DNA from 2 places in the Rhizobium sp. KDH_Rht_773_N genome. Region 1 is predicted to be linked to the other one. Evidence: predicted binding sites of a transcription regulator. Region 1 holds the regulator's gene; the other holds the start of a gene.
The links. The regulator LexA, encoded in region 1, represses DNA repair genes until DNA is damaged. The targets are predictions, from matches to a motif close to TGTTCNNNNTGTGTTCNG.
Positions count from the first base shown of each region.

Region 2: ACU8HS_RS07195 (DNA recombination protein RmuC) is a predicted target of LexA. The motif match lies at 1,956-1,973, and genes of this name have one in related genera.

Region 1 is NZ_CM129525.1:31,708-37,538, forward strand. It holds gene eno (phosphopyruvate hydratase) at 1-752, opposite strand, end outside; gene kdsA (3-deoxy-8-phosphooctulonate synthase) at 894-1,739, opposite strand; gene ACU8HS_RS00180 (VOC family protein) at 1,736-2,623, opposite strand; gene lexA (transcriptional repressor LexA) at 2,821-3,546, shown strand; gene ACU8HS_RS00190 (ComEC/Rec2 family competence protein) at 3,527-5,831, opposite strand, start outside.
Region 2 is NZ_CM129525.1:1,402,704-1,408,534, reverse strand. It holds gene ACU8HS_RS07200 (ribokinase) at 1-660, opposite strand, end outside; gene ACU8HS_RS07195 (DNA recombination protein RmuC) at 704-1,924, opposite strand; gene ACU8HS_RS07190 (globin-coupled sensor protein) at 2,119-3,618, shown strand; gene def (peptide deformylase) at 3,715-4,230, shown strand; gene fmt (methionyl-tRNA formyltransferase) at 4,327-5,262, shown strand; gene truA (tRNA pseudouridine(38-40) synthase TruA) at 5,262-5,831, shown strand, end outside.

The DNA of each region.
Region 1 (5,831 bases):
CCGTCCTTGAAGAATTCCGTCGAGGCGCAGTCGAGGCCGAGATAGATGTCCTCGCCCGGCTTGTAGCCGGCTTTCTCGACCGACTTCATGATGAAGTCGAGAGCTTCCGGAGCGCTTTTCAGGCCGGGCGCGAAACCGCCTTCATCGCCGACATTGGTGTTGTGGCCCTGGGCAGCCAGTTCCTTCTTCAGCGTATGGAAGACTTCCGAACCCATGCGGACGGCTTCGCGGATCGAATCCGCGCCCACCGGCAGGATCATGAATTCCTGAAAATCGATCGGGTTGTCGGCATGGGCGCCGCCGTTGATGATGTTCATCATCGGAACCGGCAGCACGCTTGCGGAAGCGCCGCCGACGTAGCGATAGAGCGGCAGGCCGGCAGCCTGGGCGGCAGCCTTGGCAACGGCGAGCGAAACGCCGAGGATGGCGTTGGCGCCGAGGCGCGACTTGTTCGGCGTGCCGTCGAGTTCGATCATGATCTGGTCGATCTGGATCTGGTTTTCGGCATCGATGCCGCCGATCGCGTCGAAGATTTCCGTATTGGCGGCTTCGACAGCCTTTTCGACACCCTTGCCGAGATAGCGCTTGCCGCCATCGCGCACTTCGACGGCTTCATGCGCGCCGGTCGAAGCACCCGAGGGAACAGCCGCGCGGCCCATGCTGCCGTCTTCGAGATAGACATCGACTTCGACGGTGGGATTGCCACGGCTATCGAGAATCTCGCGGGCGATGATATCGGTAATTGCAGTCATGGTTTTTTCCTGCTCGGTGGGTGGATAAATCGTTTGAAACCGTCTTAATCGAAGGTGCGCAAATTACAATGGCACTTTGCGACACCTTCGTCCTGCATGTCTGACCGTCGCTATAACACGATCATGTCAGGCTTTTGACTGTCAGCCCTTGGCGACCGCGTCCAAAGCGAGCAGCTTTTCCAGAAGCCGCGGCATATCCTTGAGATAGACCATGTTCGGGCCGTCGCAGGGCGCGTTGTCGGGATCCTGATGGGTCTCGATAAAGACGCCGGCAACGCCGACGGCAACGGCTGCGCGCGCCAGCGTCTCGACGAACTGCCGCTCGCCACCCGAGGTTTCCCCCTGCCCGCCGGGCTGCTGGACCGAATGTGTGGCATCGAAGATGACAGGCGCACCGGTTGCCGCCATGATCGGCAGCGAGCGCATGTCGGAAACCAGGGTGTTGTAGCCGAAGGAGGCGCCGCGCTCGCACAGAAGAACGTTTGGATTGCCGCTCTGGTTCAGCTTGCCGAGCACGTTCTTCATGTCCCAGGGGGCCAGGAACTGGCCTTTCTTGACGTTGATGACGCGGCCGGTCCTTGCCGCGGCCACCAGAAGATCCGTCTGGCGGGACAGGAAAGCCGGTATCTGCAGGACATCGACGACCTTGGCCACCTCGGCGCATTGTTCTTCCGTATGGATGTCCGTCAGAACCGGAATGCCGAGTTCCTTTTTCAGGTCGGCGAAGACCTCCAACCCCTTCTCAAGGCCCACACCGCGCTTGCTCGACAGCGAGGAACGGTTCGCCTTGTCGAAGGACGTCTTGTAGACGAGCCCGATGCCGAGCTTGGCGCAGAGTTCCTTCAAGGTACCGGCAACCATGAACGCGTGGTCGCGGCTTTCCAGTTCGCAAGCGCCGGCAATCAGCGACAGGCGACCGGTATTGGAAAAAGTAACCTTGCCGGCGCCCTCGCCGACCGTCACCACGGAGTTCGTATTGGTGCTCATGATCTTTCCTCGAAGGCGAAGAGCGTGCCCTGCCCGGGCGCCGGCTTCACCAGAATTCGGTTGGCCTTGCGTGTGTATGTGACCCCGTTAGCAGCCAAATGCGCTTCTGTCACGGCCAGATCGCCGACCGCAAAGAGGATTGCCCGTCCACGCAGGCCGCGATCGGTATCGGGCGTCACCAGATCGTAATAGGCCTCCAGTCCTTCAGGCGTCATCAGGCTGATCTTCGCATTGGCGGTGGCAATCTGCAGCCCGAAGCCCGTGTCGTCAGCTGACACGACCCTCGCGACCGATCGGACGAAAACACCGAAGGCGTTCGGCTCCGGCGCAGCCAGGGCAATTTCGGCAATACCCGTGACACCATTGGCATGCGTTTCCAATACGGCGCGATCGGCGGGCAACGGGTTCACGCGCTCGACGGCAAAGAGGAGGAAATCCGGCGCCCGGAGATCGGCGGCGAAGGCGAGCCGGAAGCCGGCAACACTTTCTGCGCCATCTGGCATTCTCACCGGACGCTCGAACTGCAGCAGCGAACCGGCGCTGATGCCGGCCTCGACGAATCGGGCATGTTCTCGCCTTGCATCGCCGGTGGCGAAGGCAATCGCGGAAAGGCCCTCGTCGCCGCAACGGAAGCGGAATGCCTGGTCACGGGCGGCAAAGACGTTGCCGCGACGCGCCGCCTGCTCGCTCTCCGCAACGCTCGCGACGCCCAAAGGCTCAAGATAGGTTTTGTCGGCAAAGAACACGCAGGCATTTTCCGTGCCGAAGGGATGGCGGGCATCAGGCGCGACCGTGAAACCCAGCTTGCCCAGCCTTTCGCGGGCAAGGTCGATATCCGTCACCGGCAAGACGAGATGATCGATCGGAAGCCTGTCTTTGCGCATCGGGTTCCCTCCAGCAATGACAAGGAGATGTGCTTCAGCAGGCCTTGCGAGGCAAGGGCGCGAAGGCGCAAGGGCCGCGAAAAATAAAATTCTCGACAGAATGAACAGAAGTTTTACGAAAATTTAGCCACTTGCGGAACACATATGGAACATATAGTGTCCGTTCTGGATTTGTTTCAAGACTGGGGTTACACGCCATGCTCACGCGCAAACAACAGGAACTCCTTCTTTTCATTCACGAAAGGATGAAGGAGTCAGGCGTTCCGCCGTCTTTCGACGAGATGAAGGACGCCCTGGATCTGGCCTCGAAATCCGGTATTCACCGGCTGATCACGGCACTCGAGGAACGCGGCTTCATTCGCCGGCTTCCGAACCGGGCGCGAGCGCTCGAAGTCATCAAACTGCCGGAAGCCTACAGCCCGAGCCTGCAACCCCGCCGCGGCTTTTCGCCGAGCGTCATCGAGGGCAGTCTCGGCAAGCCGCAGCCTGTGGCGCCTCCCGCCTCGGCCAAGCCGGCACCTGCCGCCGACAACGGCAATTCGGTCTCCGTTCCCGTCATGGGGCGCATCGCCGCCGGCGTGCCGATCTCGGCGATCCAGAACAATACGCATGACATCACGGTTCCGACCGATATGCTCGGCTCCGGCGAACATTATGCGCTGGAAGTTCGCGGCGATTCGATGATCGAAGCCGGCATTTTCGATGGCGACACGGTCATCATCCGCAATGGCAGCACGGCCAATCCCGGCGATATCGTCGTTGCACTCGTCGATGACGAGGAAGCGACGCTCAAGCGCTTCCGCCGCAAGGGCGCATCGATTGCGCTCGAGGCTGCAAACCCGGCTTACGAGACCCGCATTTTCCCGCCGGATCGCGTCAAGGTTCAGGGCAAGCTCGTCGGCCTCATTCGCCGCTATCACTGACCGGTGACAGGCCGGCGTCCGCGAATGTATTGCTTCGCCAGTCATAGGCGCGGTGACGCATCCAGGGGCGCTGCAACGTGTCGAATGCGGTGGTGGCCTCGACTCCGTCGGCTGTGAACCGAAGTTCGACGGAACCTGTCCTGCGCAACGTTTCGCCGGTAAAGAGCAGCGCGCCGGAACGGCAGCGGTCGAAGCGCAGCCGGACGGGGGTCACGACAATATCGGCCGTATCGCAGGCCGGCCCGAGATGGGCGGCATTGTCGACGACGGTCAGCCTCTTTCCGTTGGCGAGCGCGACGCTGCACCAGGCGCCCTTCAGGCAGGAGAAACGCGAGGGAGGGCCGGTGTCGGCTGCCTGTCGCATCGCCTCTCTGGCTTCATTCTGCTGATCCGGCGAAAGCTGCAACCGTTTGCCGTCAGGCGCGGCGGGCGCCTTGGCGGCTTGGAGCATTACCGGCTTGCGGTGCTCTTCGAGGGCAAGCGCCCGCTGCCATTGTTCGAAGATGAAGGCGGGCGGCTTCTCACGGTTTGAAGCCATCGCCTCTCCATCGACTATGGCAACGAGTCCGCCATCCTCTGAGATGGCGATATCGGGCGCCGCACCGGACGGGAGAACGGCCACAGCAAGCGTGGAGACCGCGACAATTGCTGTTCCCATGTGCCGCAGCCCCGTTCTGAGCAGCGTCAGCAGCAGAAAGCCGGAGACGGCTGTCGGGAAATACCAGCCGGGCAAGCGGCCGATATCTATATTGCCGCCCCACCCCGCGATCGCCTTGGCGATCGTGATCACCAGATCGAGCCCGAAGCCTGCCACCTGCCACAGCCAGCCGTCCAGGCCGAAGGGCATCAGCAGCATTGCCAGCATGCCCGCCGGCATGACGATGAAGGAAATGACCGGCATGGCCGCAAGATTTGCCGGCAGGCCATAGGCCGTCAGGCGGTGGAAATGCTCGATCGAAAACAGTGCCGTCGAGAAGCCGCCGATCAGCGACGTCAGGAAAACGCCGCCGAAGAAGCTGCCAACCATGGAGATCGGCTTCATGATCGGCAGCCTGGCAAGAGCGTTCTCACGCATCGGCCGCCGCTTCCAGAGATCGTAGCCGGCGACAAGTGCGAGCGTGGCGGCAAAGGACATCTGGAAGCTTGGTCCCAGCACTTCCGATGGCGAGACAGCGAGGATCACGAGAGCGGACAGCGCCACGTTTCTAAGGCTGATCGATGGCCGGTCGAAGAAGACGGCGACCAGCATGATCGCCATCATGATGAAGGCGCGTTCGGCGGAGACGGCAAAACCCGAGATCAGATAGTAGGCGGTTACCGCAGCGAGCGCGCCGGCGGCCGCGATCTTCTTGGTCGGCCACGCCTGGGCAATGCCGGGAAACAGGCTGAGGACGACACGCAGGCCGACGAAGAAGATGCCGGCGGAGAGCGCCATATTGAGGCCGGAGATTGCGATAATGTGGGCAAGGCCGGATTGCCGCAACGCTTCCGTCGTTTCATCCGAGATCGCGCGTCTCTCGTCGGTGACAAGGGAGGCGGCAAAGGCCCCGGTGTCGCCGGGCAGGGTGGAGCGGATCCGATCGCCGATGCCGCTTCTCAGGCGATAGAGCCACTCCAGGACGGCCTCATCGAGCGAGCCTGCCTGCTCCGACTGTTCCGCCACCTTTTTCGGCGCCCCATAGAAGAAGCCGTTGGCGCCAATGCGGTCGAAATAGGCGCTGAAGGCAAAATCGTTGAGATGGGGGAGCGCCGGCCCCGCCGGAGGCGTCAGCCGCGCCCTGCCCTCGATGATGTCGCCGAGTTCGAAGGGCCGGGCCGCGCCACGCGCCAGCACGGAGACGCGTTCGGGCGGACGCCTGATCTCGGGTGCGCTTGTGCCGTTGACCTTGAGAATATAACGCCAGCGTCCCTCGCCATCGCCTTCCCGGCGCTCGATGCGGCCGGTCACGGTCGTCGTGACGGCTGAATCGAGGATCAGGGTCCTTGCCCGCCAGGTTTCGACCTGTGCCGAAAACATGCCGCCGGCAAAGAGAAGCAGGCCAAGCAATGTCGCCCGCAATTTCGTCCGGCCATGGCCGCAGACCGTGACGGCGACAAGGAGGACAAGCAGGCAGAGACCGAGCAAGACGGTCGGAAAGTCCGAGCCTGTCAGAAACCAGGTGGCGGCACCCGCCCCCAGGAAGACCGGCGAGAAGAGGATGAGGCGGCCGTGACCGGCCTCCTCGGCCGCCATATGCACGGACAAGGAGACGTACCGTTTCGCAACGGCCGCCAGTCGCCATGGA
Region 2 (5,831 bases), 1.4 Mb from region 1:
GCCGCCGAGCGTGACGATCAAGGTCTGGCCTGTCTGCGCGTGCAGCCGCTCCAGTGCCGCTTCGCGATCGCCGGCGCTCATGTTCTCCTGTCCCGCGAGCCGCTCGAATTCGGTCTCGTTGGCAATCACGATATCGGCCAGCCGCCCGAGGCGCGGTGCGTCCGGGATAAGCGGCGCGAGATTGAGAATGCTGGTAATGCCCCTGGCGCGGGAGGCGGCCAGCGCGCGCTCGACCGCTTCGACGGGAACCTCGAGTTGCAGCATGAGAATATCGCCTTGGTCCATGGCGTTGACGGCTGCCTCGGCATTGTCGCCGCTGACCTTGCCGTTCGCGCCCGGAATGACGGCGATCATGTTCTCGCCGTCGCCGCCCACCAGAATGAGAGCCGTGCCTGTCGGCCCCTCGACGCGGCTGACACGGGAAAGATCGGTGCCGGCCCCGTCAAGAAGCTCGAGCGCGCCTTCGGCAAAGGCATCCTTGCCGACAGCACCCGCCATGTGGACATAGCGGCCTGCCCGCCGCGCGGCGAGCGCCTGATTGGCGCCCTTGCCGCCGGCCGCCGTTGCAAAGCTGTTGCCGGCAACCGTTTCGCCCGGTTTCGGCAGGCGCTCGGTGGTCGCGATGAGGTCCATGTTGATGGAGCCGAAAACTGTAATCATGGAATGTCGTCCCTTGCTTCGGGCCGCGACACTGCCGAAGCGATCACTCTTCGTCAACCACCCTGAGCTTCAGCAACCCGGTCCGGCTTTCGACGGATTTAGGCGGGGCCTCGTTCTCGCGGGCCGGCCTGCCGTCGCCGCCCTCGAATTCCAGCGCCTCGATCTTCGCGCCGCGCTTGGTCAGCTTGTCCGCCGAAGTGATGATCTGGTCCACGTCGCGCTGCGTCTGCGAGAAATGGCCCTGCAGTTTGCGCACGCGCTCGTCGAGCCGGCCAAGGTCGTCCATCAGAAGGGCGACCTCGCCCTGAATGACATGCGCTTGCGCCCGCATGCGCTGGTCCTTCAATACGGCCTGGATCACCTGGATCGACAGCATCAGCAGCGAAGGCGAAACGATGACGACGCGCGCGCGGTGCGCCTTCTGCACGATCGCTTCGAAATTCTCGTGGATTTCCGCGAAGATCGATTCCGAGGGAACGAAGAGGAAGGCCGTGTCCTGCGTTTCGCCCTGGATGAGGTATTTGTCGGAAATATCCTTGATGTGGATGTCCATGTCGCGGCGGAATTGCTGGGCGGCAAGCTTGCCGGCATCGGCGCTGCCGGCGTCGCGGATCGCATTCCAGGCCTCCAGCGGAAATTTGGCGTCGATCACCAGCGGCGGGGCGCCGTTCGGCATCCGGATCGTGCAGTCCGGCCGCGAGCCGTTCGAAAGCGTCTGCTGGAAGGCATAGGCGCCCATCGGCAATCCGTCGGCGACGATCGTTTCCATGCGGGACTGGCCGAAGGCGCCGCGCGTCTGTTTGTTGGAAAGGATCGCCTGCAGCCCGACGACATCCTTGGCGAGCGTCTGAATATTGCTTTGGGCCGCATCGATGACGGCCAGGCGCTCCTGCAGCTTCTGCAGGTTGTCATGCGTCGATTTCGTCTGCTCGGTCAATGTCGAGCTCATGCGCTGCGACATGCCGTCGAGCCGCTGGTTGATCGCCTGGTTGAGCTCGGCCTGCCGCGCGCCGAAAACCTCCGCCATCGTCGAAATGCGCCCCTGCATTTCCGCCTGGATTTTCAGAAGCTCGGCCATGCGTGCGTCGCTTTCGGCGGCGCGCAGATTGGCCTCTTCCGCCTCCTCGCGGCGAATGCCGGCATTGCGCAGCGCAAACACGATCGTCGCGAGAATGATGACGGCAAGTGCTCCGCCGGCAAGCGCAAGCACGCCCGGGCTCAGCATGGGCAGGGAAATGGTGAGTGAGTCGGCTGTCGTGGTCATGCCGCACCATAACAAAAACTGCGCGGATATCCAGATCAAACCGTGAACAATCCACCACGGCCTGTTGCAGGCCGTCGCGCTACCTCGCTGTAACGGAAGAAAAATTAGCGGCCGCACTTAACGATTGCTAAACCATATTCGCCAAATCTGGCGTGGAAATTTCCCTCCGCATTCGCGCCAGACAAGAGATCCCCATGACTTCCCAACAGACCGATAACGCCCTTAGGCAGCGCCTTGACTTCATTGAGCTTGACGATGAGGCACGCAAGAACCTGCGGGAGTTGCGGCCGACGATCTCGGAACTGCTCGGAGGCGCCCTGGACAAGTTCTACGGCAAGCTTGCCAAGACGCCGGCCGTCGCGGGCTTCTTTTCCGACAAGGCCCATATGAGCCACGCCAAGAAGCGCCAGCAGGAACATTGGGGCAATCTGTCCGGCGGCAATTTCGACCAGAGCTATGTGAACGGCGTCACGGCCATCGGCCGCACCCATGCCCGCATCGGCCTGGAGCCGCGCTGGTATATCGGCGGTTATGCGCTCGTCATGTCCGAGCTTGTCCGCGGCCTGATGGAGAAGCAGTGGCCCTCGCTCTTCGCGCGCCAGCACGGAAAGGCGCTCGCCGAAAAGCTGACCGCCGTCATCAAGGCGGCGATGCTCGACATGGACTATTCGATCTCGGTCTATCTCGATGCGCTCGAGGAAAAGCGCCGCGTGCTGGAAGAGGAGCGTGCCCGCGCGGCAGCCGATCAGGCGCTGGCGCTGGAACATCTGCGCCGCGGCCTCGAAGCCCTGTCGCGCGGCGATCTCGAAGCCACGCTTCCCTCCGACCTGCCCGGCGATTTCAAGGCGATGGCCGAGGATTACAACAGGGCCGTCGGCGCGCTGCGCGATTCCTTCACCTCCGTGCGCACCACGTCCAGCCACATTCTCGGCGGCGCCGATGTGATCTCCAAGGCCAGCGACGATCTCGCCCTGCGCACCGCCCAGCAGGCCGCCGGCGTCGAGGAAAGCTCGGCCGCCCTGCAGCAGCTCTCCGTCAGCGTCAGCCAGACCGCCGCCAATGCCGAGAAGGCCTCCGGCGCCGTGCGCGAAACGCAGGAGAAGGCCAAGAATTCCGGCGAACTCGTCACCAGCGCCGTTTCGGCGATGGCCGGCATCGAGAAGTCCTCCACCGAGATCGCCAAGATCATCGGCGTCATCGATGAGATCGCCTTCCAGACCAACCTGCTGGCGCTCAATGCCGGCGTCGAGGCGGCACGCGCCGGTGATGCCGGCAAGGGCTTTGCCGTCGTCGCGCAGGAAGTCCGCCAGCTGGCCCAGCGCACGGCAGATGCGGCCAAGGAGATCAAGAACCTGATTTCCGAAAGCTCGACGCAGGTGAACGAAGGCGTCAACATCGTCAGCAGCACCGGCGAGGCGCTGAGCGACATGATCAGCCGCATCGATATCATCAACAGTTTCGTTGCCGATATCGCCGCCGCCGCCCGCGATCAGGCGACCGGCGTGAACGAGGTCAGCGTCGCGATCCGCAACATGGACACCATCACCCAGCAGAATTCCGGCATGGTGGAGCGCACGTCGGCCGAGACCCGCAGGCTGAAGGACGAGGTGGAGAACCTCATCGAGCTGCTGCAGCGTTTCCGTGCCCGCGCCGAAAGCCGGCCCGCCACCGGTGCGGCTCGCCGCGCGGCCTGAATAATCCTCCCAAAATCCCTGGGCAGGCTGCAAAAAACCGCAATCCCTGCCCGGCGGATGATTCCCTAGTGTGAAAAGATGCGTTATGGGAACGCCATGACCATCAAGCCACTCATCATTCTTCCCGATCCCGTCCTCCGCCAGGTTTCCAAGCCGATCGAGCGGGTCGATGCCGATCTCCAGCGCCTGTCCGACGACATGCTGGAGACGATGTATGACGCGCCGGGCATCGGCCTTGCCGCGATCCAGATCGGCGTTGCCCGCCGCATGCTCGTCATCGATCTTTCGAAGGAAGGCGAGGAGAAGCAGCCGCTCGTCTTCATCAATCCGGAGATCGTCAGCTCCTCCGACGAACGTTCCGTCTACGAGGAAGGCTGCCTGTCCATTCCCGACTATTATGCGGAGGTCGAACGCCCCGCCAAAGTCACGGTCAACTATCTGGACCGCGACGGCAAGGAACAGAGCGTCGAGGCCGACGGGCTTCTCGCGACCTGTCTCCAGCACGAGATCGATCACCTGAACGGCGTGCTCTTCATCGATCATATCTCGCGGCTGAAGCGTGAGATGGTAATCAAGAAGTTCACCAAGGCGGCCAAATCCAAGGCGCTCTGAACGGGCCGACGGCGGCGCTGCGGAAGAATTCGAGGGGCTTGATCTCAGGCTCGTAAACCCGTTTGAAGACGGCTGATCCTCAATTGGCGAGATAGAATGTCTCTTCGTATCGTGTTCATGGGAACGCCCGACTTTTCCGTCCCGACGCTGCGCCTGCTCGTCGAGGCCGGCCATCGGATCGTCGCCGTCTATACCCAGCCGCCACGGCCGGGCGGGCGGCGCGGCCTCGACCTGCAGAAGTCTCCCGTGCATCAGGCGGCCGAACTGCTTGGCCTGCCGGTCTTTACCCCGGTCAATTTCAAGGATCCGGATGAGCGTGAGCGGTTCCGGGCGCTCGGCGCCGATGTCGGCGTCGTCGTCGCCTACGGGCTGCTGCTGCCCGAGGCTATCCTGACCGGCACGCGTTACGGCTGCTATAACGGCCACGCCTCGCTGCTGCCGCGCTGGCGCGGCGCGGCCCCCATCCAGCGGGCGATCATGGCCGGCGACGAAAAGACCGGCATGATGGTCATGAAAATGGACAAGGGCCTCGATACCGGCGATGTGGCGCTGACCCGCGAAGTCGAGATCGGCCCGAACATGACGGCAGGCGAATTGCACGACCGCCTGATGCATGTGGGCGCCAAGGCGATGGCCGAGGCCATGGTCAAGCTGGAAATGGGCGATCTGCCGCTGACGCCGCAGCCGGCGGAAGGCGTGCTCTATGCCGCCAAGATCGACAAGGCCGAAACCCGCATCGATTTCAGCCGCAACGCCAGGGACGTCCACAATCATATTCGCGGTCTGGCACCCTTCCCCGGCGCCTGGTTCGAGCTCGAGAGCAACGGCAGGGCGGAGCGCGTCAAGGTGCTCGGCTGCGAGCCTGCGCCGGGCGAGGGCGCTGCCGGCACGCTTCTGTCGGACGATCTCGTCGTTGCCTGCGGCACCGGTGCCGTTCGCCTCACCAGGCTTCAGAAGGCTGGCGGCAAGCCGCTTGCATCGGCCGACTTCCTGCGCGGCACCCCGCTTGCCGCGGGCACGAGGCTCGCCTGATGCCGCGATACCGCATGATCGTCGAATATGACGGCGGCCCCTATGTCGGCTGGCAGCGGCAGGACAACGGACCCTCGGTACAGGGCGCGATCGAACAGGCGATCTTTTCGGCATCGGGCGATACCGTTTCCATCCGCGGTGCCGGACGCACCGATTCCGGCGTTCATGCTATGGGTCAGGTCATCCATGCCGACCTTTCGAAGGACTGGCTGCCCTTCAAGCTGCAGAATGCGCTGAACGCCCATCTGAAGCTTGCCGGTGAAAAGGTGGCGATCCTCGATGTCGAAGTGGCGAGCGAGTTCTTCGATGCCCGCTTTTCGGCGCTGCGCCGGCACTATCTCTACCGCATCGTCAGCCGCCGCGCGCCGCTGGCGCTGGAAGCGGGCAAGGCCTGGTGGGTGCCGAAGGCGCTGGATCACGAAGTGATGCATGCCGCCGCCCAGACGCTTGTCGGCAAGCACGATTTTTCGACCTTCCGTTCGGCCCACTGTCAGGCCAACAGCCCGGTGCGCACGCTCGACCGGCTGGACGTGACCCGCAACGGCGAGCTCATCGAGATCCGTGCGACG